DNA from 3 places in the Aureibacillus halotolerans genome. Region 3 is predicted to be linked to each of the others. Evidence: predicted binding sites of a transcription regulator. Region 3 holds the regulator's gene; each other region holds the start of a gene.
What was found. Region 3 encodes LexA, which represses DNA repair genes until DNA is damaged. Its sites were predicted from a motif close to CGAACATATGTTCG; they were not measured.

Region 1 (8,130 bases), on a different contig from region 3:
CTGATGCATCACCGAAAATGCCTCTTTTGAAAGGGTCTCGTACCGTTCATAAAGAACATCAGACTCGTGTTTTGGTCGTTGTTTCCATTGTATAAAATCGGTGTCCCCGACTGCTTCTCGAAACGAATCGGAGCTGACGATTTCAGATGGAAGAACCTTCTTTTCATGAACGAGCCGCTCCAACATTGTCGTTTTCCCGCTGTTGGATGCTCCGACAAGCACCACGATACCTGCGTGAGGAAGCGTTATTTTCATAAACGCGCCTCCTTTCTTGTAAATACACACATTTGGGTCGGTTGCCCATAGATTTCATTGTCGTCACCAATGCCAGAAAACGTTAAATCATAGGATTGACCTTCGTTTATCTTATAGCACCAATCGGTAAACTGATCTCTTGTCCACTCAAAACGGTGATCGTGGTGTCGTCGTTCCTCTGGCATGTCATAGAGTTGGTTGTATTCCTTGTTAGGTGTTGTAATGATCAGAGCACCTGGACGATATTCATCCAAAATCATCGCCATGCAAGCAGGCAAGCGTTCCTCATCAATGTGTTCAATGACTTCACAGAGAACGATGACGTCGCTATCCAATAATCGATGATCATAATAAAACAACGAGCCCTGAAGAAGCGTAGGCTTGATTCCGTCTTCAGTAGACACTTCGATAGCTTTCATAGCGCGCAACAGCATGGCCTGTGATGGCTCAACGGCAAGAAGTTCTTCAATACCTGGTATAAGACGCAGTCGCTCTAGAAGTTTACCTTCTCCAGCACCAAGGTCAATTACACGTGCACGATTTGGAAAGGTTGCTATTGTGCTTGCAATTGCTTCGTACCGTTGGTGATTTAACGACCTTTTAGGAGTCTTTTCTTGCGTTTCCTCATCGTTTTGAAGAGGCGCATACAACTCTTTAAAACGCAACGCCCGTCGATAAATCAATGCCTTCTCAGGATGCTCGTCTAACCACCCTTCTCCATAACGCTCCAGCTTCTCCATTTCTTTCTCGTCAATATAGTAATGCTTATAGTCATCTAGGACTGGCAATAAAACAAACAACTGACGCAAACCTGCTTGCAAGGTCGTTAGTCCTTGAATGGTGAGCATTCTGGCAGAACCCTTTTCAACGTCACTCTCTGAAGACTGATACTGAAACGTAACGTCATAACCAAGGGGCTTGAATAACAACTCTACATGTTCATCGGATAAGCCCGAGGCGATCGGTCCAACGGTAAACGTCAACGGGAATGTCATATCAACGTAATTGGCGTACGCTGTATTCGGCAACCCATTCAGTGCAGTGGCCAAAGCACTTTTGCATAGAGAACAAAAAATACTGCTCGCCACAAATTCACGATCATTTATATAATGTGTAATGTCATAAGAATTTTTATGAGTGACAAGTGCCAATGGATCCGGAGTGACAAAAATCGTCGCCTCAACAAATGTATCACTGAAAGTTCCGAAAAAGAATCGTACGAAGTGCTCCTTCACCTTGCGTTCATAAAGGTTGGCGGGGTTTTTGGCTAAAAGATAAGACAATGCACTGACATCTGACCCAGTTGCCTTTATGGTTAGCTGCATAAAATGACCTCATTTTATTGGTTTTTAAGCCCTATTTGTTTTGGCTCTCAAGTTTCATGTGGTAGCTTCATTAAGCGATACAACATATGTTTTCATTTTAAGTATAGTGACCAATTTTTCCATGTCAACCAACCCGTTCCATTTGGTCTTTACCACCAACGATCAGGTTCTTTATGAGGGTTTTCCTTGACCTTTTTTATCAGGAGCTGTGTGCCATCTTTGATGAGTTCAATGCGTCTTTCATCGGCGAGCTTTTCGAGGAGTGGAATCAGCTGCTGAAGGGGACGACCTGTTTTGCGCTCGAGCTCACGTGAATGGAAGACGTCTGTGTAGAGATGCAAATTGCGGACAACAATACGTAGCTTGCGTTCCAAATCATTGTACATACCGTTTATAACACCCCAAAATAGATGCTTTTTTAAATGTGCGCTGAGAACGCTTTGCATAACAAAGTGCCTTTATATGCGTATCCGTTTGCGATAGCACTTTAATCATCCGTTTTGTGAGCGCTCCATTCTCGGCCATATAAATAATCTCCACTCTGTCTCCAGCCTCCATCTTCCATTCCTCCTATAAAAGAACATTTTTTCTTAGTATATACGAATGCACGTTCGCTATTCAAGAGGATTTCGTTGGAAAAGGGTTGACGGGAATAAAACAACGTTGTTTATGACTACACAAAAACGCCCACCCTTGAAAAGGTGAACGTCTGAACCATCAATCTATTTTTTTAATTAACAACGAAGCGCCATGATGAGATTGGAGCCTTGCAGTGTCCAAGACACCAAACAATTGTAACGACACGCTGTCACCCGCATTAAGCTTTACTAGTACAGTTGCGGAGTAATTATCTCTGTTCGTTAATGCGGGAATGGTGCTTGGGGGATACCCACTCCCATTTACATTAATCTGCGTTCCCGCTTGTGATGAAAATTGCAAATAGATTTGATAAGAGATTTCATACACGCCTTCTTCTGATACAGTAAACAAACCTTCGGAGGCAGTAATGTTTTTGGCAACGACGCCAGAAGGAAGAGGTACCCGTTTGCCCCCCAAAGAACTCGTGATTGTTCCCCCTGAGTTTGTTGCAAACGCATAGCTGGATATTTCTGTGCTTGGCCCCGCTGGACCAATTGGACCTTGGGGACCTGGATCTCCTTGAATACCTGCTGGGCCGGCTGGACCTTGGGGACCGATCTCACCTTGAATGCCTTGGGGACCAATGGGGCCGACCGGACCTATAGGGCCTGGATCCCCTTTTGGTCCTGGAATGCCTTCACTTGTACCTGGAGGACCTTGGGGACCTGGTTCACCTTGGATGCCCTGAGGACCGGGATCTCCCTTAGGTCCCTGAGGTCCAGGGATTCCTTCGCCTGTTCCCGGGGGACCTGCTGGGCCTTGCTCTCCCTGTGGACCTTCGGGACCTGCTGGACCAGCCGGACCTTGCTCTCCCTGTGGGCCTTGGGGACCTTCGGGACCACGAGGGCCTTCGGGGCCTTGAGGACCTGGTTCACCACTTCCATCCCCTGATCCTGGAGGACCTGCTGGGCCTTGAGGACCTATTGGGCCTTCGGGGCCACGTTCACCTTGTTCTCCCTTCGGCCCACGCTCTCCTTGCTCCCCCTTTGGCCCACGTTCGCCATCTTCTCCATCTCTGCCATCCTTGCCGTCTTTACCGTCACTTCCATCGTCACCATCCTGACCATCTCGGCCATCTTCCCCATCATTACCATCTTCACCATCTTGACCATCAATACCTGCTGGTCCAGGAGAATTTGCCACTGGCGGAGTTACAGAATGGACCTTGACACTTTGACGCTCTGAGTCCCACTCAATGTTTGCGCCAAACGATGTTGTTACCGCACGTATTGGGACATACAGACTGTTGTCAAAGGCGATCGGCTCTACTGAGTTGCCTTCTCCGTCTATAAGTGGAATGTGTTGGCCATTCACCGTTATTTTCGCTGAGCTCGACACGCCTGCCCAGGTGTCTTGGCTTGGCATCGTATTAACAACTGCTGTTTTCACTCCTCCTTGCGACAAGTTAACCGTATTGTTCTTTTGATCCCAAATCACGTTCATCGCTAGCGAACTCGCCATTGTTCGTAATGGCAGATACAACCTGCCATCAACATTAACTGGATGAACCTTCGTGCCATCCTTGTAGGTAAGTGGAGAACCATCCACTATAATTTCAGCCGTCGATACGTTCCCAGTCCAGTTTTTCGCATTCACGAAATCAGGTGTTAGAAAAGTAGCAACGACCAAAAGCCATGCCAACCCTATCATTCCAATGTGTTGTCTGTTCAAAAACATTGCCTCCCTTATACTTGTTTTCCTAAGAATAAGTATAAAGATCAATTGTTTAAGGTTGGGTCAATGTTTGCTCAAGATATCTTAAAGTGCTTTAAGATTAAGGCAAACAAAGGTGAAAAAAACTGCCGACTCATCAACGTTATGATGAATCAGCAGTAATCACTTGGCTACGGCCTTACACAAGCTTATTTCCGCAATTCGGACAGAAATTCGTTCCCGTCGTTTTGTTTCCACAATTGGGACAAAAGTTTGGTATCGCGCTATTTCCGTTCGCGTTTTGTGCAGGCGGCGGGCTTTGATTTTGTGCCTGCCCTTGATTTTGGTTTTGTGCTTGGCTTTGGTTCTGTTGTTTCACTTCGCTTTGGTTCATATTTTCCATCATCTTATTTGCCACATTCATGCCCATCATCATGCCGGTCATGTCAGACATGACGCCTCCACTTTGAATTTTTCCTTTGGCGATGCCATCGGTCATTTCGACCTGCTGGTATTTCCCTACGTCGCTGATCATGCCGTGAGAGGCTGTTTTCGTCACCATATCTTGAATTTCCTTCGGATAATTGAAGCTCCCAATATTGAAGCCTGTGATCTTTAAGCCGTTATCAAGAATCTTCATATCAAGGTCTTCTTGAATGCCTTTGGAAATATCAAATGCATTCGCCTGGAGATTAAACATATCCTTGCCTTCTCGTGTGATCCATTTCATCAGTAGCTGATCAAGCACGGCTGTAATGCGAATCTTGACGTCTTCTACTAAATAACGCTCCTTCACACCAGCGATTTTATCGATGAGCGCTACGTAATCCGTTACTTTAAAATTAAATGTCCCGTTCGCACGGATTGGCATGCCTCCTGGAAGCTGAGGCGTCGGAATATTAATGGCGCTTCGTGTCCCCCAACGAACGGTAAATTCCTTTGTATTAACGAAAAGCACTTCGACCCGCATGCCGCTATTGAATCCAAATCGAAACCCTTTTAACGTTGACAGAAACGGGACAATCTGTGACTCAATATCGTACTCGCCATCATCTTCAAACACGCCCTCAATTTTTCCGTTGTTTAAGAAAATGGCATCCTGACCAGGTCGAATAATCAGCCGACTGCCTTTTTTAATTTCATTGTTGCTCCATTTCCAAAAAATCATATCATCGCGAAACTCTTCCCACTCCACTACATTGGCTAACTGGCTTCTAAAAAATGACATCAAACCATCCTCCCATTTTCCGTTGCGAATTCAATCGATATTTAAAAGCTACCTCTGCTTCCGCTGTGCGAATGACCACCACTCGTGGTCCCACCGCCTCCACTTGATTTGTTGTTCTGCGGCTTGCGTGTTTTAGTTACGCTCGTTCGTACATAAGTGTCCTTTTTCGCCAACACGCTTGAGCGATTCTGATCTAAATAAGTTCCTTGATGGACAGTCACTTTCCCTCCGGAATTATATACCATGACTCCGACAATCCCGCCAGCGACAACAAGAGCTACTACAATTTGAAACCACCATTTAAAGAGGATGTTGTCTGGGTTTACACCAGCACGGTACGTCATATAATCTTCGGCTGTGACAATAAAGGTTTCGAACGCTTTTGCATACTCTCTGTCGCTCAAATATGGAGTGATTTTCTCCACAACAAGGTCAGCGCGCTCGTTGCTTAGAAGCTCCTCTGCTTTGTAGAAGCCTGCAACATAGAAATCTCTTTTGTTCATGTCCACCCCAAGGATGGCTGCATTGCTCCCGGGCATCGTTTCGTCATAAAAATCCTGAATGTACGTTTTGATATCATTGACCTCGGAATCATCCGTTGTCAGCACGATAAAATCCGTGTCCTGTTTTTCGCTGTTCTCTGCAGCTAAAGCAGCGAGCTTCGCTTTTTCCTCGTCCGTCAAAAGACCGGCGTTGTCATAAATGTAGGTTTTTTCTTCCGCAGCAAAACCGTGCTGCGGCACAAACGGTAAAAGCGTCAAGCCAATAAGAAAGACAATGAGAAAATGGGATAAAGAGATGCGCTTTACCATAAGCCACCGCCCATCAAGACCGCAACGATTTTCATCAGCACAAAGGTTCCGCCCGCAATACCGCCAAACCAGGCAGCGATTTTTTGCATGCTTAAAGGCGGCTTGCCTACGACCTTGCCTGTTTGCCCGTTCATCGCAAACGTGTGCTGCTGTTTGTCAAAATCGTAATACACCATCCAGACAGGAAACAGCACGTAGTCGGCTTTTTCCTGCCGTGAGGAAATTGATTTGCCACTGTAGCTTACGGAGGAATACCCCGAGATAGTGGATTGCACATAGTCATCCACGAAGTCACTAACTCGCTCTTTTATCCGTGGGAACAGCTGCTTGTCGTCGTAATTGTACTTCTCAGCTAGGTAGCCTGCGAGGTACGGCGTTTTAAATTCCTTTAGCTCTGCATAATGGTATGGCTCTAATTTATCCATGAGTGTATCACTCATTTTTTCAGAAGCATCCGCAGGAACATTGGCATACGTAAGATTCACATCTCGGTAAATATCATAATGCTTCGTTTCTGTGTAAATATAATCCCCTCGAGTGTATTTTCGTACCTTTTTGCCTGTTGCGTTTACTTGGGCTTTACTATTAATATCATAAAGCCAAAAGGGCACATACATGCCTGTCATTTCTTTAATACGATTGCCGTCCATGAACCCTTTTGGCGTCAGCAATCCGTTCTTACACCATTTTTTAAAGGCTTCGCGCGCCTCTTCCTTACTAATCTTAAACGGAATGACCTGTTTAGGTGCCAATGCGCCCGATAAGCGGTCGCCAAGGACAACGCCTGCTCCACAGAAACTGCACGATGTTGCTGTCGTATCGGCTTCTGTAATTACGACAGCCCCACAGTTTTCACATTGGTACTCTTTTGCCTCATCCTCTGAAAAGGACATTTGCTTATACTCATCAGAAAACGTTGCGATATTGTCTTCCCGCCCACAACTTTGACAGGAAAGCATTCCTGACCCACTGTCAAAGGCCATGTCTGACCCACAGCTAGGACATTTATAATGGATAACCAAAAAGTTTCACCTCTCCTATTCACTTGCACGACCTCGCCAGTTACTGTACCGATTTCTTTATGATTGACGATGCTCCGCACGCTGCTTTTTAAGTTTTTCTAATTCTGTATCAATATTGTTGGTAGCGCTCGGTCTTACGTCTGTACTGTTTCTTAGCTCAGCAAGCGCTTCGACCTCCAGAAGGGCACGCTCGAGCTCCTCGTCTATTGCGTTCGGTGTCTCTAGCATCGCTTTTCGTGATTTTAAAGCTTCCAAGTCAGAGGCTAACTTTTCCTCTATCTGTTTCATTTGCTCTGCACGCTGGAATACATCCCGGTAAACCTTATGCAAATCATCCAATTCCAAGACAAAGGTCTCTTTCTTTTGTAGAAATTGACGCGCCTGAACATCGTTGCCTTCGTCGACAGCTTTGATGGCATAGCGTTGCATCGCTTCAATGGATGTTTCGCATTCGTTCAACGCTCTTTGCGCACGCCTTGTCTGCGCCTCTATTGCCGAAGTCTCTGATTTAACACTTCCAAGGTCTTGACGTAAGCTGTTTAGCGCCTCTTTAATGATCTTATCTGGATCATCTGATCGGTCTATTAACGCATGAATGTTGCTGTTCATAATGGTTTGGAAACGTTTTAAAATACTCAACAATTCACCCCCGTCATTTTTAAGTATTACGAAGAGCATGTGATGTTTGGTTCATTTTTTTTACAAATGGTGCCTAAGACTCAGTGCTAAAACATCTCGGACCAAGACACGACGGAGCTCAAAAACCCTATCAATGAGGAGGAGAAAGAGATTTACTACTGTAATTAAGTGTATCAATTATCCTAATTCCATTCAAAAAGCAATGTTCATTTTTCCTATTATTATGGAGGAGCAAAAGTAAGTGAATTGAGGTATCCAAAGACATTCCAAGCTAAACGTCGCTTGGTTGACTCCAGAAAATAATGATTAGAGAAGCAAGTTCTAAGCATAAGGAAATGAATTACATTATTTTATCCATGAAATACCTTTCATTTCTATGGCAATCCACTATAATTAGAATACACGTTCGGGAGGGGTGATCGTTTTGAGACTGGATAATGAGCAAAATATCATCCACCTTGTGAAAAACGATGAATGGATGATGAACATCTTATTGAGCGCCAAATCACTAAATCTGCCTGAATGGTGGATCGTTGCGGGTTTTGTTCGTTCAAAGA
Region 2 (8,130 bases), on a different contig from region 3:
CACAACAAACATCAAAACCAACATACCAATCGACAATAATGATTGTGGCATCACTTTCACTCCTTTCCTACAGAAGCAAGGATTATTCACTTTAGGACTTCATCCTGCATCATCTATTAAAAGTTTTTAGCATCAGGTTGATTAAAACCGTAAGCTTCAAAAAACGACTCCCGAAAATCGAGGAGGCGGTCTTCCCTGATCGCTTCCCTGACCTGACGCATTAATTTTAACAGAAAATAGAGGTTATGGTAAGTTGTTAACCTAAATCCGAACGTTTCGTCACATTTTACTAAATGACGAATATACGCTCGGCTGTAATTTCTACATGTATAGCAATCACAGTTTTCATCAATTGGTCGAAAATCACTTTTGTATGCTGCGTTCCGAACGACTAATCGACCGGCGCTTGTCATACACGTTCCATTACGAGCAATTCGGGTAGGCAGTACGCAATCAAACATATCAATCCCACGTACAGCCCCGTCGATAAGGGAGTCCGGTGACCCAACGCCCATTAAATATCTTGGCTTATCAGCTGGGAGCAATGGTGTGGTCCATTCCAATACGCGATTCATCACGTCCTTTGGCTCGCCGACAGACAAACCACCGATCGCATAGCCAGGAAAATCAAGAGAGGTCAAATCTTTCGCGCTTTGTATACGCAAATCTTCAAACTCCCCGCCTTGAACAATCCCAAACAATCCTTGTTCCGCGGGACGAGAATGAGCAGTAAGGCACCGTTCTGCCCAACGAGAGGTTCTCTCAACAGACGCTTTCATATACTCATACGTGGCTGGGTATGGCGGACATTCATCAAAGGCCATCATAATATCGGAGCCTAAAATGTTTTGAATCTCCATTGCCTTCTCAGGCGAGAGAAACAGCTTTTCACCACTTAGGTGGTTTCGAAAGTGAACCCCCTCTTCTTGAATATCTCTTAAATTGCTGAGGCTAAACACTTGGAAACCACCAGAATCGGTCAAAATCGGATGCTTCCAATTCATAAATTTATGCAATCCGCCAGCCTCTGAGATAATATCCGTGCCAGGCCGAAGCCAAAGGTGATACGTATTGCCTAAAATAATTCCTGCGCCCATAGACTCCAGATCTTCAGGGCTCATCGTTTTTACGGTTCCAAGTGTCCCCACAGGCATAAATGCAGGTGTTTCAAAGCTTCCGTGCGGTGTATGGACGATGCCTAATCTCGCTCCAGACTGGGCACATGTTTTAATATGTTCATAAGTGACTGCGCTCATTCGTTATCCCCTCTAAGTAGTAGCATTGCGTCACCAAAGCTGAAAAACCGATACTCTTGTTCAACGGCTTCCTGATACGCATGTAATATAATTTCTTTAGAAGCAAAGGCGCTAACAAGCATCAGCAAAGTAGACTTTGGCAAATGAAAATTCGTTAGCAAGCCATCGATCCCCCGAAACTCATAGCCTGGGTAAATAAAAATAGATGTCCACCCAGAAGACGCTTTGAAATGACCTGACTCATCAGCAATGGTTTCAAGTGTGCGTGCCGATGTCGTGCCAACGGCAATGAGACGACCACCTGCTTTGCGAGTGTTATTCAGCAATGCTGCCGTTTTTTCATCAAGCTCATAAAACTCTCCATGCATATCATGCGATTCGACTTCGTCAACGCTCACCGGTCGGAATGTGCCAAGCCCCACATGTAAGGTTAAAAAAGCCAATGACACACCCGCATCCTGCAACTGGTTAAGAAACGGTGTCGTAAAGTGCAAGCCTGCGGTTGGTGCAGCTGCCGATCCAGCTGTTTTGGCATACACTGTCTGATAACGGTCTGGTTCGTCCAGTCGTTCCTTTATATAAGGCGGCAACGGCATACTGCCTAGCTTTTCAAGTACTTCAAGAAATAAACCTCTATAAGAAAACGTTACGAGACGTTTCCCGTCTTCGAGCACCTCATCACATGTACATGACAATTCATGCTCACCGAAAGATAGTATAGTACCTGGCTTTACTCTTTTTGCTGGTTTGGCAAGCACTTCCCATTGATCCGTTTTTTCTGTCTGCTTTAACAGCAGCAATTCAATGGTTGCTCCTGTCTCATTTTTGGTGCCAATTAGTCGGGCTGGCAATACCTTCGATTGATTAAATACAAGGCAATCTCCGGGACGTACCTTATCAAGTAAATCCACAAAGGTCCTATGCTCCGTCTTCCCCGTTTCCCTGTCTACTGTTAGCAGGCGTGATCCCGTTCGATCTAACAGTGGTTGTTGAGCGATCAATCGCTCCGGGAGGTGAAAATCAAACTCACTTACTTTCATAGTTGGCGCAGAACGGCATTCGTTCCACTGGACCCCTTTCTCCTATTTAAACTTCCCGAACAATGATAACACGAGCGACAGCACGATGCTAATGATGATACAGGTTACGATCGGAAAAAAAACTGTCGTGTTCCCTTTTTTGAACATTAGATCACCAGGAAGCTTTCCAATGAGAGGCCAGGCAAGCCCAATCAAAATCAGCAAAATGCCTCCTCCAATGAACAGCTTAGACATGTCGGTCATGCTGTGGTACCTCCATTTTAAAATACGAATACACGGCAGGCGTGACCATCCGTCCACGAGGTGTCCGCTGTAAAAAACCGATCTGCATCAAGTAAGGCTCGTACATTTCTTCAATGGTCGGAGATTCCTCCCCAATGGCCGCCGCTATCGTATCCAGACCAACCGGACCTCCACGAAACTTTTCAATCATGCCGAGGAGAAGTCGACGATCAATGGCATCTAAGCCAAGCTCATCTACATTGAGTGCATCTAATGCTTGATTCGCAATGGCAGCATCAATATGCCCATTCCCGATCACCTGTGCAAAATCACGGACACGTTTTACTAATCGGTTGGTAATGCGCGGTGTGCCACGAGACCTTCTTGCAATTTGCTCAGCAGCTGCCTCCTCCATCTCAATGTCAAAGAGTTCAGCTGTTCGTTTCGCAATATAGGCAAGCTCTGCAAAAGTGTAGTAATCCAAGCGCTCAGTGACGCCAAAACGATCCCTAAGTGGCGCGGATAAGCTCCCAGCCCTCGTCGTTGCCCCAACGAGCGTGAAGGGCGGCAGGTCTAGGCGGATGGATCGTGCTGTCTCATCCTTGCCAATAATGATATCAAGACAAAAATCCTCCATCGCAGGGTACAACACTTCTTCAATCGCACGAGGCAAACGGTGGATTTCATCAATAAACAATACGTCTCCAGGCTGCAAAGAAGTCAAGACCGCTGCCAAGTCACCTGACTTCTCAAGTGCCGGGCCTGAGGTTGTCCGAAGCTGCACACCCATTTCATTGGCAATGATACTCGCTAATGTTGTTTTTCCAAGGCCAGGTGGTCCATACAAGAGCACATGATCCAATGGTTCTTCTCTGAGTTTAGCCGCATTAATAAAAATCGATAAATTTTGCTTAATGCCTTCCTGCCCTATGTATTGGGAAAGCAGCTGTGGTCGTAAAGACGGCTCTTCATGCTCCCCTACTAAAGGCGCTTGCTGGACAAATCGTTCCTCCTCAGGCATCGTTATCGCCTCCGTTTTCCTTCTAGCATCATTTGCAACGCTTTTTTGACATAGGCTTCAGCTGTAAGGTCTTCGTGTTCTAACAATGGACGAATTTTATCAACCTCACGTTGGCTATAGCCAAGTGCAAGCAGCGCCTCAGCTGCTTCCTCAAGCTCTGTATTCATTGTTGCTTCTTCTGTCGCTGCAACGAGGTTCATCTGATGCGAAGGCAAAAATTCGGACACCTTCCCTTTTAAATCCAAAATCATTTGCCTTGCTGTTTTTTTACCGATCCCTGGGAACTTCATTAAAAAGGTCTCATCCTCTGAATCAATCGCCTTTACAATATCCTCAAGTCGACCTGCTGCTAAGATCGCTAACCCACCTTTAGGACCAATACCTGTCACACTTAAAAGCAATTGAAACAATATACGATCCTCTCGCGTTGGGAACCCATATAGATGTTGCGCATCTTCTCTAACATAAAAATGAGTAAACAGCTGCAAAACCTCTCCCTTTTTTGCTTCATACTGCAAGGGATGAGGCAGAAGCAGCTGGTACCCAACACCGTTCACATCAAGTGTAATATACTGAGGACAAACGTAAGCAACAGTGCCTTTTATAAAATCATACATAAACCCAACCCCTTTTTAACCGAACATATATTTCTATGATATCAAACGATCGCTAAAAACTCACTTGTTTTAAAAAAGGTAGACATGAAAAAAACCCCTTTCCGTTATGCAAAAAGGAGAGTCCTTTTACAATGCATTATAGTAATTAGTATACCATAGCATGTGGCAGTAACCATTACGTTGACTTTAATGAAGGGGATTCAAGCTGCCTGCTTATTTCATCAAAATAAGATACCCTGTGCTCAATCGAATGGATTGAAGCAAACCAATCAAACGAACGAGAATTATTTTCTTTCATTGCAGCATTCCAGTCTCGATATAAATCCGCTGGATAGAGCAGCCCTGTTAAGAACCATTTTTTTTGTAGGAAAGAACGAATGTAGCGTTCTTTTCCAAGAGCATTTAGGGACCATTGCATCCATGGCATATAACGTAACGACAGCTGCAACCAATCGTACGCTTCAGGAGCAGATGCAGCTAGGTCAAAATCAATCATATGCAAGGAATCGTCCGGTGTAAGTATAAAGTTATGCGCGGCCGTATCCCTATGGATGGCCTGCCCTCTGCTTTTTGCTTTTTCCTCTAGCTCGTAAAGTCGATATCTTCGCAGCTTCGAAAGCGCAATATCTCCCCATCTTAAAGCCTCTTTAGCACGTTTTTTTCCGATGACCTCAGCCAATGTATAGAGACTGTCTTCTTTACAAAATTGATCAAACCGCTTCTCCCAATGCTTTAATAATGAGTAATCAGGAAGTTGAACGTTGTTTTGCGTCTGAATAACGCCGTGAAACGCATGAAGCAAATCGCCCGCTTTTTCACGGTCTTTTCCATTTTGGAAGTGAACCGGACGTTTTTGTGGAAGTCGTTTCATGCTTAGCCAATACATGCCCTCTGTTTTTACAACATAGGATCCAGAAGGGAAGCGTCTGTACTCAAGGCCGCGATGAAACCCCTCACTTTTTAAGGCTTTAGCAAGATGCCATTGTCTTCTTGCCGCCGCCTGATTTGTGTATCCTTTAATCACATAATGCTTGCGGTTTGTTGAAACGAAAAACACATTGTGCTTTATTTGCTTCACATTAGGATGGTCAAAGCCAAACGCAGAATCTGCGTCTAAAAAAAGACGATTCCTGCGGAAATCGCCTTGTGCCTCTCTAGTCATCGTGACTGTCCTCTTCATCTACTTCAGGAAATTGATAGGCCGGGCCTTGAGGCGCCTGTGGCTCCTGATCATAGGCGTATGATGGGTCATAGCCGGGACCACCACGCATGTTCATATATTCCTGCGGATAGCCTAGGTACCATTGGTCTTGTTGGCCGGCTTCCTGACCCCATTGCTCAGGTGACGCGTACATTTGACCTTGCTGTGGTGGCATCATTCCGCCCATTTGCTCAGGCGATGCGTACATTTGGCCTTGCTGTGGTGGCATCATTCCGCCCATTTGTTCTGGCGATGCGTACATTTGGCCTTGCTGTGGTGGCATCATTGCACCCATTTGTTCTGGTGATGCGTACATTTGGCCTTGCTGTGGTGGCATCATTGCACCCATTTGCTCTGGTGATGCGTACATTTGGCCTTGCTGCGGCATATACCCCATTTGACCTTGTTGTGGCATTGGCATATAGCCCATTTGACCTTGCTGTGGCATCATCTGTGGATACCCTGGATACCCTCCTTCTGGAGACTCCATATCTTCAGCATTTGGCCAGCCATACGATGCATTGTCACCGCTTTCCATCCATTGGTACCCTTGCTGCATGTAGCCTTGCTGTGGATAGTACGGTAGTGGCTGCCCTTGCTGTGGCCATGGCTGCATAGGAGGTCCTCCACATCCACACGATTCATCCTCTGCACCAGCGACTGGATATTGCGGCTGCTGTGGGTATCCCCATGGCTGATGATGCATTTGCTCCGGTGGACAATCAAGCCCTGACCCAGGCAAAATTGGGCTCACTGGATAACAAGGATACGGTGGTAACTGCATCATTTGCTGTTGTGGTTGAGGTGGTGGCGGTGGTGGAGCTGGCGCTTCTTTTTTCGGCGGTATAGGAGCTTCTTTTTTTGGAGCAACTTTTTCTTTTACTTTTTCCTTCACCTTTTCTTTGACGACAGGCTTAGGTTTTGGTGCTTCTTTTTTTACAGGTGCAGGTGGTAGGTACACATTGTACATAGACTGATGCACTTGAGGCATGTCGATGGATACACTTTCATCATAATGATACGGTTGCACAGCCTTTGGAGTTTTATCATAATACTTCTTCTGTGCTTTCGGCGCAGGCGCTGGGGCAGGTGTTGGTTGTTCCTTTGGTGCTTTGGGAGCAGTCGGCGCTTCTTTCTTCACTTGGACACTACCGGATGGAATTTTGATTTTCATTCCCGGCATGATCTCATCAGGATTTGCGAGCTGCGTATTCGCTTGCTTCAGCTGGGCAAATGGAACCTTATACTTTTGCGCAAGGTTCCAAAGGGTATCCCCCTTCTGGACGATGTGTATTTTCAAATTTCTGTTCTCCCTTCTATACAGTAGTCATTGCCAGTATATGAACCCATGGGCAAAATGCTACTAAAGGTTCGTAAAAAAGTATGCGCACACCTTATGTGACATCACGCACTACTAGACATATATGTCATGATGGTAGAGGATATGTACTGTAGTGTTGAATGTTTTGGTATAATGGCTTCTAAGCATATTTGAAGAGATTAGGATAGATGGGGGAATGGCTATGTCTGATAAAAAACTCCTTGGTGAACCACGGAGGCAAGCCATTTTGGAGTGGCTTAAGGCGTCAGTGAAGGCGGTCAAAGGCAGTGACCTTGCACAACGAACAAACGTAAGTCGTCAGGTTATTGTGCAGGACATTTCATTGTTAAAAGCACGTGGTGAACCTCTTATAGCGACATCAGACGGGTACCTTTACTTACAGCAGCAGCCCGCCGTGACCCATATTGAACAAGTGATCGTCTGTCATCATCAAGGTGAAGACACACGCAAAGAATTAGAAATCATTGTGAATGCAGGCTGTCACGTGAAGGATGTCACCATCATGCATGCGTTGTATGGGGAAATTGTTGCTCGACTTGAAATCGCAACGATAGAAGAGGTCGACGAGTTTGTAAAACGATCTGCCAAGCAAAATGCGTCGTATTTGCTAGAGCTTACTGGCGGTTTGCACTTGCATACAATTGCATCCATGCATCAGCGCTGTATTGATCAAGCGTGTGTACAGTTAAGAGAAGCTGGGATTCTTATCGAGGAAGAATAAAAAGGGATGTCCCAAAAGTCAACGTTGTGACTTTTGGACATCCCTTTTACTATGAGTACTTCATACCCTTTCTTTATAGAGCGAACAAGGTTTAAGGATTGTTTAGATCCCAGACGTCGTCTTCGTTGCTATGGCCTCAAAAGAAGGATAGCTCCCTAATATGCGAACCTGACAGCCTAGCGCTTCTAACTCCGCCTGCGCACCAGGCAAAAGCACCTCGTCCAGAGGATGGTCTATGTCAATAATGAAAAAATACCGCCCAAGTCCCGTTTTCATTGGTCTAGATTCAATTTTACTAAGGTTTAATTGTCTCCAGCTGAACGCGGACAGCACCTGATGCAAGCTGCCTGGCTTGTCCTGAGGCAACGCAATGTGGAACGTCGTTTTGAATCGCTCCGTATCCATTTTGATCGATTTCCCTTGGCGATGTAAAATGAGAAACCTCGTATGATTGTTCGCAAAATCATGGATATTCTCTTTGGCCAGGACAAGCGAAAACTCCTTCGCCGCATTGTGATGAGCAATAGCAGCCAACGAAGGATCCTTTTTTTCCGCGATATATTGCGCAGCTGCCGCGGTGGATGACATTGTTTCCATTTCGGCATTTGGCAATTCATTACGGAGAAATTGATAGCATTGGGCTAAGGCATGCGGGTGAGAAATCACTTTTGTGACAGTTGATCGCCAATCTGTTGCAAAATCAGCATGCA
Region 3 (8,130 bases):
GAGTTTCTTTAAAAAATCGCTAGAAAGAGTCGGCATCGGTGGTGTGAAAATTGATGCGCAACTACAGAACAATCAGTACACAAAAGGGGATACTGTCCATGGCGAGTTCCATATAAAAGGGGCAGGCACGGACACAGACATTAACCAGCTTGTGATTGATTTATGTACAGTGGCTTGGTACGAGCATGAGGACAAAATGCATCAGAAGAAAGTGGTTGTTGACTCCTATTCATTTGAGGGCAGCCATGTAAAAAGTGGAGAGCGCTTAACGATCCCCTTTGCATTCGAGCTCCCTTATACCGTCCCACATTCCACGTCAAGAAGTCCTGTTTGGATTACGACTAGAGCGGACATTGAGCTCGCCATTGATCCAAGAGATGAAGATTATCTTGTGATTAAGGAGCCGGAAACATCTCGTCTTTTCCTCAATGCTGTCAGAAACCTTGGATTCCGTCTACGAGAAGTGGAGGTTGAAGCAGGCAACTATTTGACAGAGCGCTTTTATCAGAAAGTCTTGCCGATGGATCAAATTCCAAAGTATGTCCAAGAATTTGAATGGGCGGTCCCATCAGAATTTAGAGGTCATATTGATGAGATTGAAGCAGTCCTATATGCAACTGAATATTCCTTGCATGTACTGCTTACAAAGGACCAAAGATTAAGAGGGTTGGATAAGTTCTTTAAGTCCGAGGATGCGTATTATGAATTGGAATTTACGTTGGATGAGTTGAATCAACCTGATGTCGTTGAACGTGAGTTATGGTCCATCCTTCAAAAATAAACTTCAGGCTGATGAGAAACGCTCGCTTTCGTCGTTGCTTTGCCTTGTCCGGTGCTCATTGCCCTTTTGGCAACTCCGCACCAGTCGAGGTTTTACGTTACATAGAGCAAGCACGTCCGATGGCCTAAAGAAGCATGTAGTGAATGCAATTCTATAACAAAGAGCCTCTCCAATTTGGAGAAGGCTCTTTGTTTATCTATATCCAATGCGAAAGACAACCTCTTAATGAATCGCTCTGTAAAGCCCTACGACTTTACCGAGAATGGTGACATCATGAAGAATAATTGGCTCCATCGCTGCGTTTTCAGGCTGAAGACGGATAAAGTCTTTTTCCTTGTAGAAGCGCTTGACCGTTGCTTCATGGTCTTCTGTCATTGCCACAACGATATCCCCGTTATTGGCTGTTTGCTGTTGTTTAACGACAACAAAATCCCCGTCATAAATGCCAGCTTCAATCATACTTTCACCTTCGATGACGAGCACAAACACTTGCTCATCTGCTGGAAGTAGACTTTCAGGCAGGGCCATGTAATCTTCGATATTTTCAATGGCTGTAATCGGTTGTCCAGCTGTAACCTTCCCGATGACAGGAACATTCAATACTTTTGCAATAGGAGATGCATGTTCATCACTGTACAAGACTTCGATGGCTCTTGGTTTTGTTGGATCACGGCGGATTAATCCCTTGTCCTCTAGTCGTGCTAGATGACCATGAACGGTTGAACTAGAGGCAAGTCCAACAGCTTCCCCAATCTCTCTTACAGAGGGTGGATATCCTTTGCTTTGTACATTGTCCTTAATAAAATCTAAAATATCTTGTTGTCTTTTTGATAGTTTTTTCATAGTTATCCTCGCTTTCTATTACGCGTAGTGGATCCATACTTACAAAGTAAATGTAGGCATACAATTTCAAAAGGTTCATAGACTGGAAGTAATTTATATAAATTATAACAAACAGTCCTTTGGAATACAAACATAAGTTCGAATTTTATAGTTGACAAAACAAACGTTCGCATGTAATCTAAAGGCGAACGAACATTCGTATCAGGGAGGAATGAAGATGGTGGTTTCTGGGCGTTCTTATTATATTTGTCTTGCATTTGTTATTGTTGGCTTGATTCTCTTTCATGGTGTAAGTGATGAGGAGTATGCAACTGTTCATATAGAGAAGGGAGATAGCATTTGGGCACTTGCTGAAGAATACACGGCGCTGCATACAATGTCAAAACCGGATTTCATTCAATGGGTGAAAGAGAACAACCAGCTTCCTACAAGCACGCTTGAGCCAGGACAGCAGCTCATCATTCCAGTAACGATGAAGCAGCTAAGCACTGAGAGATCCTCACAATTTGCATACACGGGTGCGGAGTAATGAATGTGATTGGGTATTGTCGAGTAAGCACGGACAAGCAGTCGCAGGAGACGTCGTTAGGACGACAAGAAAAAGAGCTTACACAAGCCTGCCACACGGAAGGCTGGACATTAAAAGGCATCATTTCAGAAAAAGCCAGTGGCTATGACATTGATCGCGAGGGCATGCTTGAATTGATGGAAAGAGCGGTGTCCGAACAGATAGATGCCATCATTGTAAGTGATGCGACAAGAATCGGTCGTGGCAATGCAAAAATGGCGATTGTCCATTATTTTCGTAAGCATGGTCTGTCCTTGTACTGTGTCGAAGAAAATGGAGAGTTGACTCTGTCAGATGCTGATCACCTCGTGCTTGACATCGTTTCCATTGTCGAAGAATATCAACGCAAGGTACATAATGCTAAAATTTCTCGTGGGATGAGACTTGCAGTGAAGGATGGCTACAAGCCGTTTCGCAATTTAAGCAATCATACGTCAAGTTCGCCTGGTCGGAAAAGAAAAGAAATCCCTATATCCGAGATTGTAAGGCTCAAGAAGAACGGCCTGACGTATAGAGATATTGCGGCAACCTTAAGAGGTCTTGGGTACGACGTTTCTAAAGCGACTGTGAATCGACGTTTTAAACAATACGAAAATGAGCAAGTACAAAAAGAAGCGGTTCATTTGCATCCTTAATCCGTATTTTGTATGATGGGTGGCAAGAGGTGATAACGTTGCTATCCAAAGAGAAAATTAATCGCATTAACGAGCTTTCTAATAAAGCGAAACAGAGCACACTGACCAATGAAGAAAAGGAAGAACAACAACAGCTACGTAAAGAATACTTGGCCACTTTCCGATCGTCTATGCGTGACCACTTACACAATGTGAAAGTCGTTGACCCTGAGGGAAATGATGTCACACCAGATAAATTAAAGGAATCCAAAAAAAATCGTTTGCATTAACAGCTATAACGGAATAAACGAACATGACACCCGACGTCATGTTCGTTTTCATATAGTAGCAGTCGAATTGCTGTCAGCTAAGTTCACATGAAATGATTTCAGATGGCATTAAAGCCTTGCTACTTCACCGTGGTAGGGTATATGATAGAAGCAATAAGTTCTTTAATGAAGAAAGGAATGTACATATGACTGCAAACTTAGATACGCTAGCGATTAATACGATTCGAACGCTTTCAATTGATGCAATCGAGAAAGCTAATTCAGGTCACCCTGGGTTGCCAATGGGGGCTGCTCCAATGGCCTACAAGCTTTGGAAAGATTATCTTAACATTTCGCCTAAACAACCAAAGTGGTTTAATCGAGATCGCTTTGTTTTATCAGCAGGTCATGGCTCGATGCTACTTTATAGCATGCTGCATTTGTCTGGGTTTGATGTAACCATTGATGACTTAAAGCAATTCCGTCAATGGGGCAGCCGCACGCCAGGACATCCTGAAGTTGGTTATACAGATGGTGTAGAAGCGACGACAGGTCCACTAGGACAAGGGATTTCAAACGCCGTTGGTATGGCGATGGCTGAGCGCCACCTTGCGTCAACATACAACCGCGACGGCTATCCTGTTGTTGATCATTTTACTTATACGATCTGCAGTGATGGCGACATTATGGAAGGTGTTAGTGCAGAGGCAGCTTCCCTAGCAGGTCATTTGAAGCTTGGCCGTTTGATAGCTTTATATGATTCCAATGACATTTCACTTGATGGTGACCTAAATAGATCATTTTCTGAAAGTGTTGAAGATCGCTATAAAGCCTATGGCTGGCAAGTCATTCGCGTTGAAGATGGCAATGACCTTGATGCAATTGGTAAAGCGATTGAAGCCGCACAAAACGAAACGAATAAGCCAACGCTTATCGAAATCAAAACAGTGATTGGTTATGGATCTCCGAATAAATCCGGAAGCAGTGCATCGCATGGTTCAGCGCTTGGCGTGGACGAAGTAAAGCTCACAAAAGAGGCGTACAAGTGGACATATGAAGAAGATTTTCATGTGCCTGATGAAGTGTATACGAATGTCCGTGATGCGATCGTTTCAGCTGGTGAAAAGAAAGTGGCAGAATGGGATTCGTTGTTCGCTTCTTATAAAAACGACTTTCCAGAGCTTGCGGCACAGCTTGAGCTAGCGATCGATGGAAAGCTCCCTGAAGGTTGGGAAAAAGCGTTGCCTACGTATAGTGTTGATGATAAGGCAGCCGCTACTCGGGCGACTTCTGGTGAAGCCATTAATGCCATTGCAAATGCTGTTCCACAATTTTGGGGCGGTTCCGCTGACCTAGCTGGATCGAATAAAACTGAGGTTAATGGTCAAGAAGACTTTACAGCTGAAAACTACGCGGGCAAGAACATTTGGTTTGGTGTACGTGAGCATGCCATGGGTTCTGCGATGAATGGAATGGCGTTGCACGGTGGATTAAAGCCTTATGGCGGTACGTTCTTCGTCTTCTCGGATTATTTACGTCCGGCCATCCGTTTAGCTGCCATTTCACACTTGCCTGTCACCTATGTGTTTACACACGATTCGATTGCTGTCGGTGAGGATGGACCAACGCATGAGCCAGTTGAACAGCTTCCAGCGTTACGCGCAATGCCGAATTTAACCGTTTTGCGTCCAGCAGACGGAAATGAAGTACAAGCGGCATGGAAAATCGCAATGGAGTCAACTGACCGACCAACAGCTCTAGTATTGACTAGACAAAACCTTCCAGTGCTTAAAGGGACTGTTGAAAATCGTTATGAAAAGGTTTCTAAAGGGGCCTATACGGTTTCGCCAGCATCCAAAGACATAGCAGATGCATTACTGCTTGCGTCAGGATCTGAAGTAAGCCTTGCCGTTGACGCACAAGAAGCGCTTGCAAAAGACGGCATTGATGTCGCAGTTGTTAGTATGCCTTCTTGGGATTTATTTGAGCAACAATCGGCTGAGTACAAAGAAAGTGTCTTGCCAGCAGCAGTGACAAAGCGTTTTGCAGTTGAGATGGCTCAGCCACTTGGCTGGGAACGTTATACAGGATTAGATAGTGATATTCTCGGGATCACAACGTATGGTGCTTCTGGAGAAGGTGGACGAGTGGTCGCTGAGTATGGCTTTACGACTGAAAATGTCGTTACTCGTGTGAAGGCGCTACTAAAGAAATAAAGTAAAAACGGTTGTCTTTTCGAGGGGCGTCGTTGCCTTCTTAGGCAACGAGCTTCTAAAAAGGTATAGCCAAAAAAGCAGATGAACAGTCTAAAACAGCCCACGGGCGTTTTAGGCTGTTTTTTTAATCGACAAAACTTGTGGTTCTTTGCTGCACAAAAAGACAGGTCTCTTGCCCATCTTCCCGTATACTTTGGACAACCTGTTAGAAACTTATCGTTGCTACTCTATAGCGTAAGCCATTGTTTACAATTTTTCCTGTTAAAAAGGAGGCCTTGGGCGATGTCTGTATATGAAATTTATCTCGTCAAAGAAAGTGTGGCGTACGACTTTTTTGGAAAAGAGCACAAACTGTTCAATCTTTTTCTTGAAAATCAGTATGAAGATTCTACTCTAGCGGCCATTCTTCAAAAACAAGTCACCTATATTACATGTTCTCTTTCCGAACAATTGCTTATTACGTATATCCTTTCGCGAACGTCAGGTGCACGACAACATACGTCTGAACCAAATGTAATCACTTATTATGATACTGCTTCAAAAGGCGCGACACGATTAACCGTTTGTCCAGATCGTGTACTATTGGAATCTGAAGGGTGTTTTTCAGGCGAGATGTCGTTTTTCGAATCGCTCCGTTCGTTTCATGGCTATTTTTTTGCATCTGATTATGAGTCAAGCCGTTTTGGTTGGTTAAAGCCACTCCGACTTAAAAATACACTCCATCCGACGGAACCTGTTGCGACTTCACAACTGATCTAGTACACTTATGGGTAGATGATGTGAAGGAGGATTAGCAACATGTGGTGGATTTACGTTCTTGTGGGCCTAGGTTGCCTGATTGCAGGTGCCGCATTAGGGTTTTTTATTGCCCGCAGATACATGATGAGTTACCTGAAGAAAAACCCGCCGATTAACGAGCAAATGCTTCGAGTGCTCTTAATGCAGATGGGACAAAAACCTTCTCAGAAAAAGATCAATCAGATGATGAAAGCGATGAACAATCAAGCAAAATAAACGGCGTACACCCATCATGAGCTTGTAACAGATGAAAGGGGCTTCCATGAAAGGCATTGACGATTTAATTCTGCAGTCGACGGTAAAAATCATTGCATTTGTCATTTTGGCCTTCTCATTATATTCCTTATTTGCAGGCCATAATGCGACAGGCGGTGGATTTATTGGCGGATTGATGACCTCAGCGGCACTGGTGCTTATCTTTATCAGCTATGGCTATGAGGTGGCAAGACATGTCATCCCCGTCGATTTTAAACGTTTAATTCCAGCAGGATTAGGCATTGCGCTTTTAACGGGAATAGGGTCCTTCGTGTTTCAACAACCTTTTCTAAGTCATACTTATGGCTATTGGGATCTCCCTTTCTTCGGCAAATTTGAATGGGCAACGGCTATGTTGTTTGATTTAGGCGTTTATATAACTGTCGTCGGAGTTACTATGACCATCATTTTATCGATAGCTGAAGATCAATAAAGAGAATGAAGGGGCTTGTTCCAGACGTCATAGCGATGACTCATGGGACAGGCTCTTTTTAATGTGGAGTCTCTTTGAACAAGCCTTTAGGGGTATGGTATACTGGCAAAAGACCTTTTATTGAAGGAAGGGATTTTTATGGAAGTGGTCATTGCAACCATTGTTGCAGTATGTATGGCACTTATTGCAATTATGATTCGACTAAAGGCTGCAGCAAAGCCAGCGAGTTTAAAGAAAATCCTCTTGCCTCCGCTTTTTATGAGTACGGGCTTTTTAATGTTTACCCAACCGATGTTCCATATTTCTTTAAGTAATGCATTGGAAGCCTTTATCGTTGGGGCTTTGTTTTCAATTGTCTTGATAAAAACATCCCGGTTTGAAGTGCGTGATGAAAAAATTTATCTAAAACGTTCTCGTGCGTTTCCTTTTATATTACTAGGGTTGCTTGTATTCCGGATTATACTGAAGCTCGTTTTGGGTCAATACATTGAATGGGAAGCCCTCAGTGGCATGTTCTTTATTCTAGCCTTCGGTATGCTTCTCCCATGGCGTCTTTCCATGTTCATCAAGTTCAAACGTGTTGAAAAAACGGTAATACCTCCGCCAACGCCAGTATCATAATCTACCCTGAAACAAACAAAAAGGATGCTTCTTAAGTAAGGAGGCATCCTTTTTGTGATTGTAGAAAAAGCTGTATAATGGACAGGCAACAAATTCAAACGACATGATGGCGCTTAAAAATACTGCTCGTATGGAGCGACATCTATATTTTGCTTAGCAAGCGTTTTTCGTAAATATTTATGATCTCGCTTTGGTGTGGCAAGTATATACCCTTCAATGATGAGACCTTCTGTCATCTGTGAAGAGTGGCGCTCAAGGGCAATTTGCCCAATTTTCCCTGCGATTTTCTCACGTGCAATATCACGAAACAATTCAGGAACTGGCTTAACAAGCTCTTCTAGTAGATGTTTTTGTTTGTCAGACCAGAGATTTTTTGTTTGCTGTATATAATAGTCCTGCCAATCTAGTATTGATTTTCCATCATCCTTAGGAAGGCGCTTTAAAAATTTCCGAAACATGAAAAAGCCACCGATAAACATAAAAACGATCATAAACAATCCCCAACTAAGAATGAACCACCCGAACCATCCATCGAACTCCATGTCTTACCCTCCCATCCCCACGGTATTGTCGCTAAAAATAGCTTACCAAATAGAAGACAGGACAGGCAATCCTTTTATGACTGTTTTACGAACGATGCCATAGAAAGATAAAAAAAGATGGCTCTTCTAAACTCAATGGAATGGCTGTTTGAAGTAGAGGTTCTGTGGGAAGACAAACCATATCGGTCCG

Region 1: a site for LexA is predicted at 2,181-2,194, ahead of EV213_RS16995 (WYL domain-containing protein). Genes of this name have one in related genera too.
Region 2: a site for LexA is predicted at 4,177-4,190, ahead of ruvA (Holliday junction branch migration protein RuvA). Genes of this name have one in related genera too.

The regions. Positions count from the first base shown of each region.
Region 1 covers NZ_SNYJ01000019.1:18,699-26,828, reverse strand. The annotation lists gene EV213_RS17010 (polynucleotide kinase-phosphatase) at 1-255, opposite strand, end outside; gene EV213_RS17005 (3' terminal RNA ribose 2'-O-methyltransferase Hen1) at 252-1,580, opposite strand; gene EV213_RS17000 (hypothetical protein) at 1,730-1,966, opposite strand; gene EV213_RS16995 (WYL domain-containing protein) at 1,956-2,138, opposite strand; gene EV213_RS21245 (BclA C-terminal domain-containing protein) at 2,298-3,890, opposite strand; gene EV213_RS16985 (SPFH domain-containing protein) at 4,072-5,100, opposite strand; gene EV213_RS16980 (TPM domain-containing protein) at 5,142-5,912, opposite strand; gene EV213_RS16975 (TFIIB-type zinc ribbon-containing protein) at 5,906-6,934, opposite strand; gene EV213_RS16970 (PspA/IM30 family protein) at 6,992-7,573, opposite strand; gene EV213_RS16965 (nucleotidyltransferase family protein) at 7,998-8,130, shown strand, end outside.
Region 2 covers NZ_SNYJ01000011.1:59,033-67,162, reverse strand. The annotation lists gene yajC (preprotein translocase subunit YajC) at 1-51, opposite strand, end outside; gene tgt (tRNA guanosine(34) transglycosylase Tgt) at 117-1,256, opposite strand; gene queA (tRNA preQ1(34) S-adenosylmethionine ribosyltransferase-isomerase QueA) at 1,253-2,296, opposite strand; gene EV213_RS13255 (DUF2905 domain-containing protein) at 2,339-2,539, opposite strand; gene ruvB (Holliday junction branch migration DNA helicase RuvB) at 2,523-3,539, opposite strand; gene ruvA (Holliday junction branch migration protein RuvA) at 3,542-4,156, opposite strand; gene EV213_RS13240 (phosphotransferase) at 4,332-5,318, opposite strand; gene safA (SafA/ExsA family spore coat assembly protein) at 5,311-6,657, opposite strand; gene EV213_RS13230 (transcription repressor NadR) at 6,881-7,420, shown strand; gene pheA (prephenate dehydratase) at 7,523-8,130, opposite strand, start outside.
Region 3 covers NZ_SNYJ01000007.1:110,557-118,686, forward strand. The annotation lists gene EV213_RS10100 (sporulation protein) at 1-781, shown strand, start outside; gene lexA (transcriptional repressor LexA) at 1,004-1,624, opposite strand; gene yneA (cell division suppressor protein YneA) at 1,842-2,153, shown strand; gene EV213_RS10115 (YneB family resolvase-like protein) at 2,153-2,827, shown strand; gene EV213_RS10120 (DUF896 domain-containing protein) at 2,866-3,096, shown strand; gene tkt (transketolase) at 3,282-5,291, shown strand; gene sirA (sporulation inhibitor of replication protein SirA) at 5,574-6,050, shown strand; gene EV213_RS10135 (YneF family protein) at 6,090-6,305, shown strand; gene EV213_RS10140 (Na(+)/H(+) antiporter subunit B) at 6,352-6,777, shown strand; gene EV213_RS10145 (CcdC family protein) at 6,916-7,398, shown strand; gene EV213_RS10150 (DUF2621 family protein) at 7,512-7,940, opposite strand; gene EV213_RS10155 (hypothetical protein) at 8,026-8,130, opposite strand, start outside.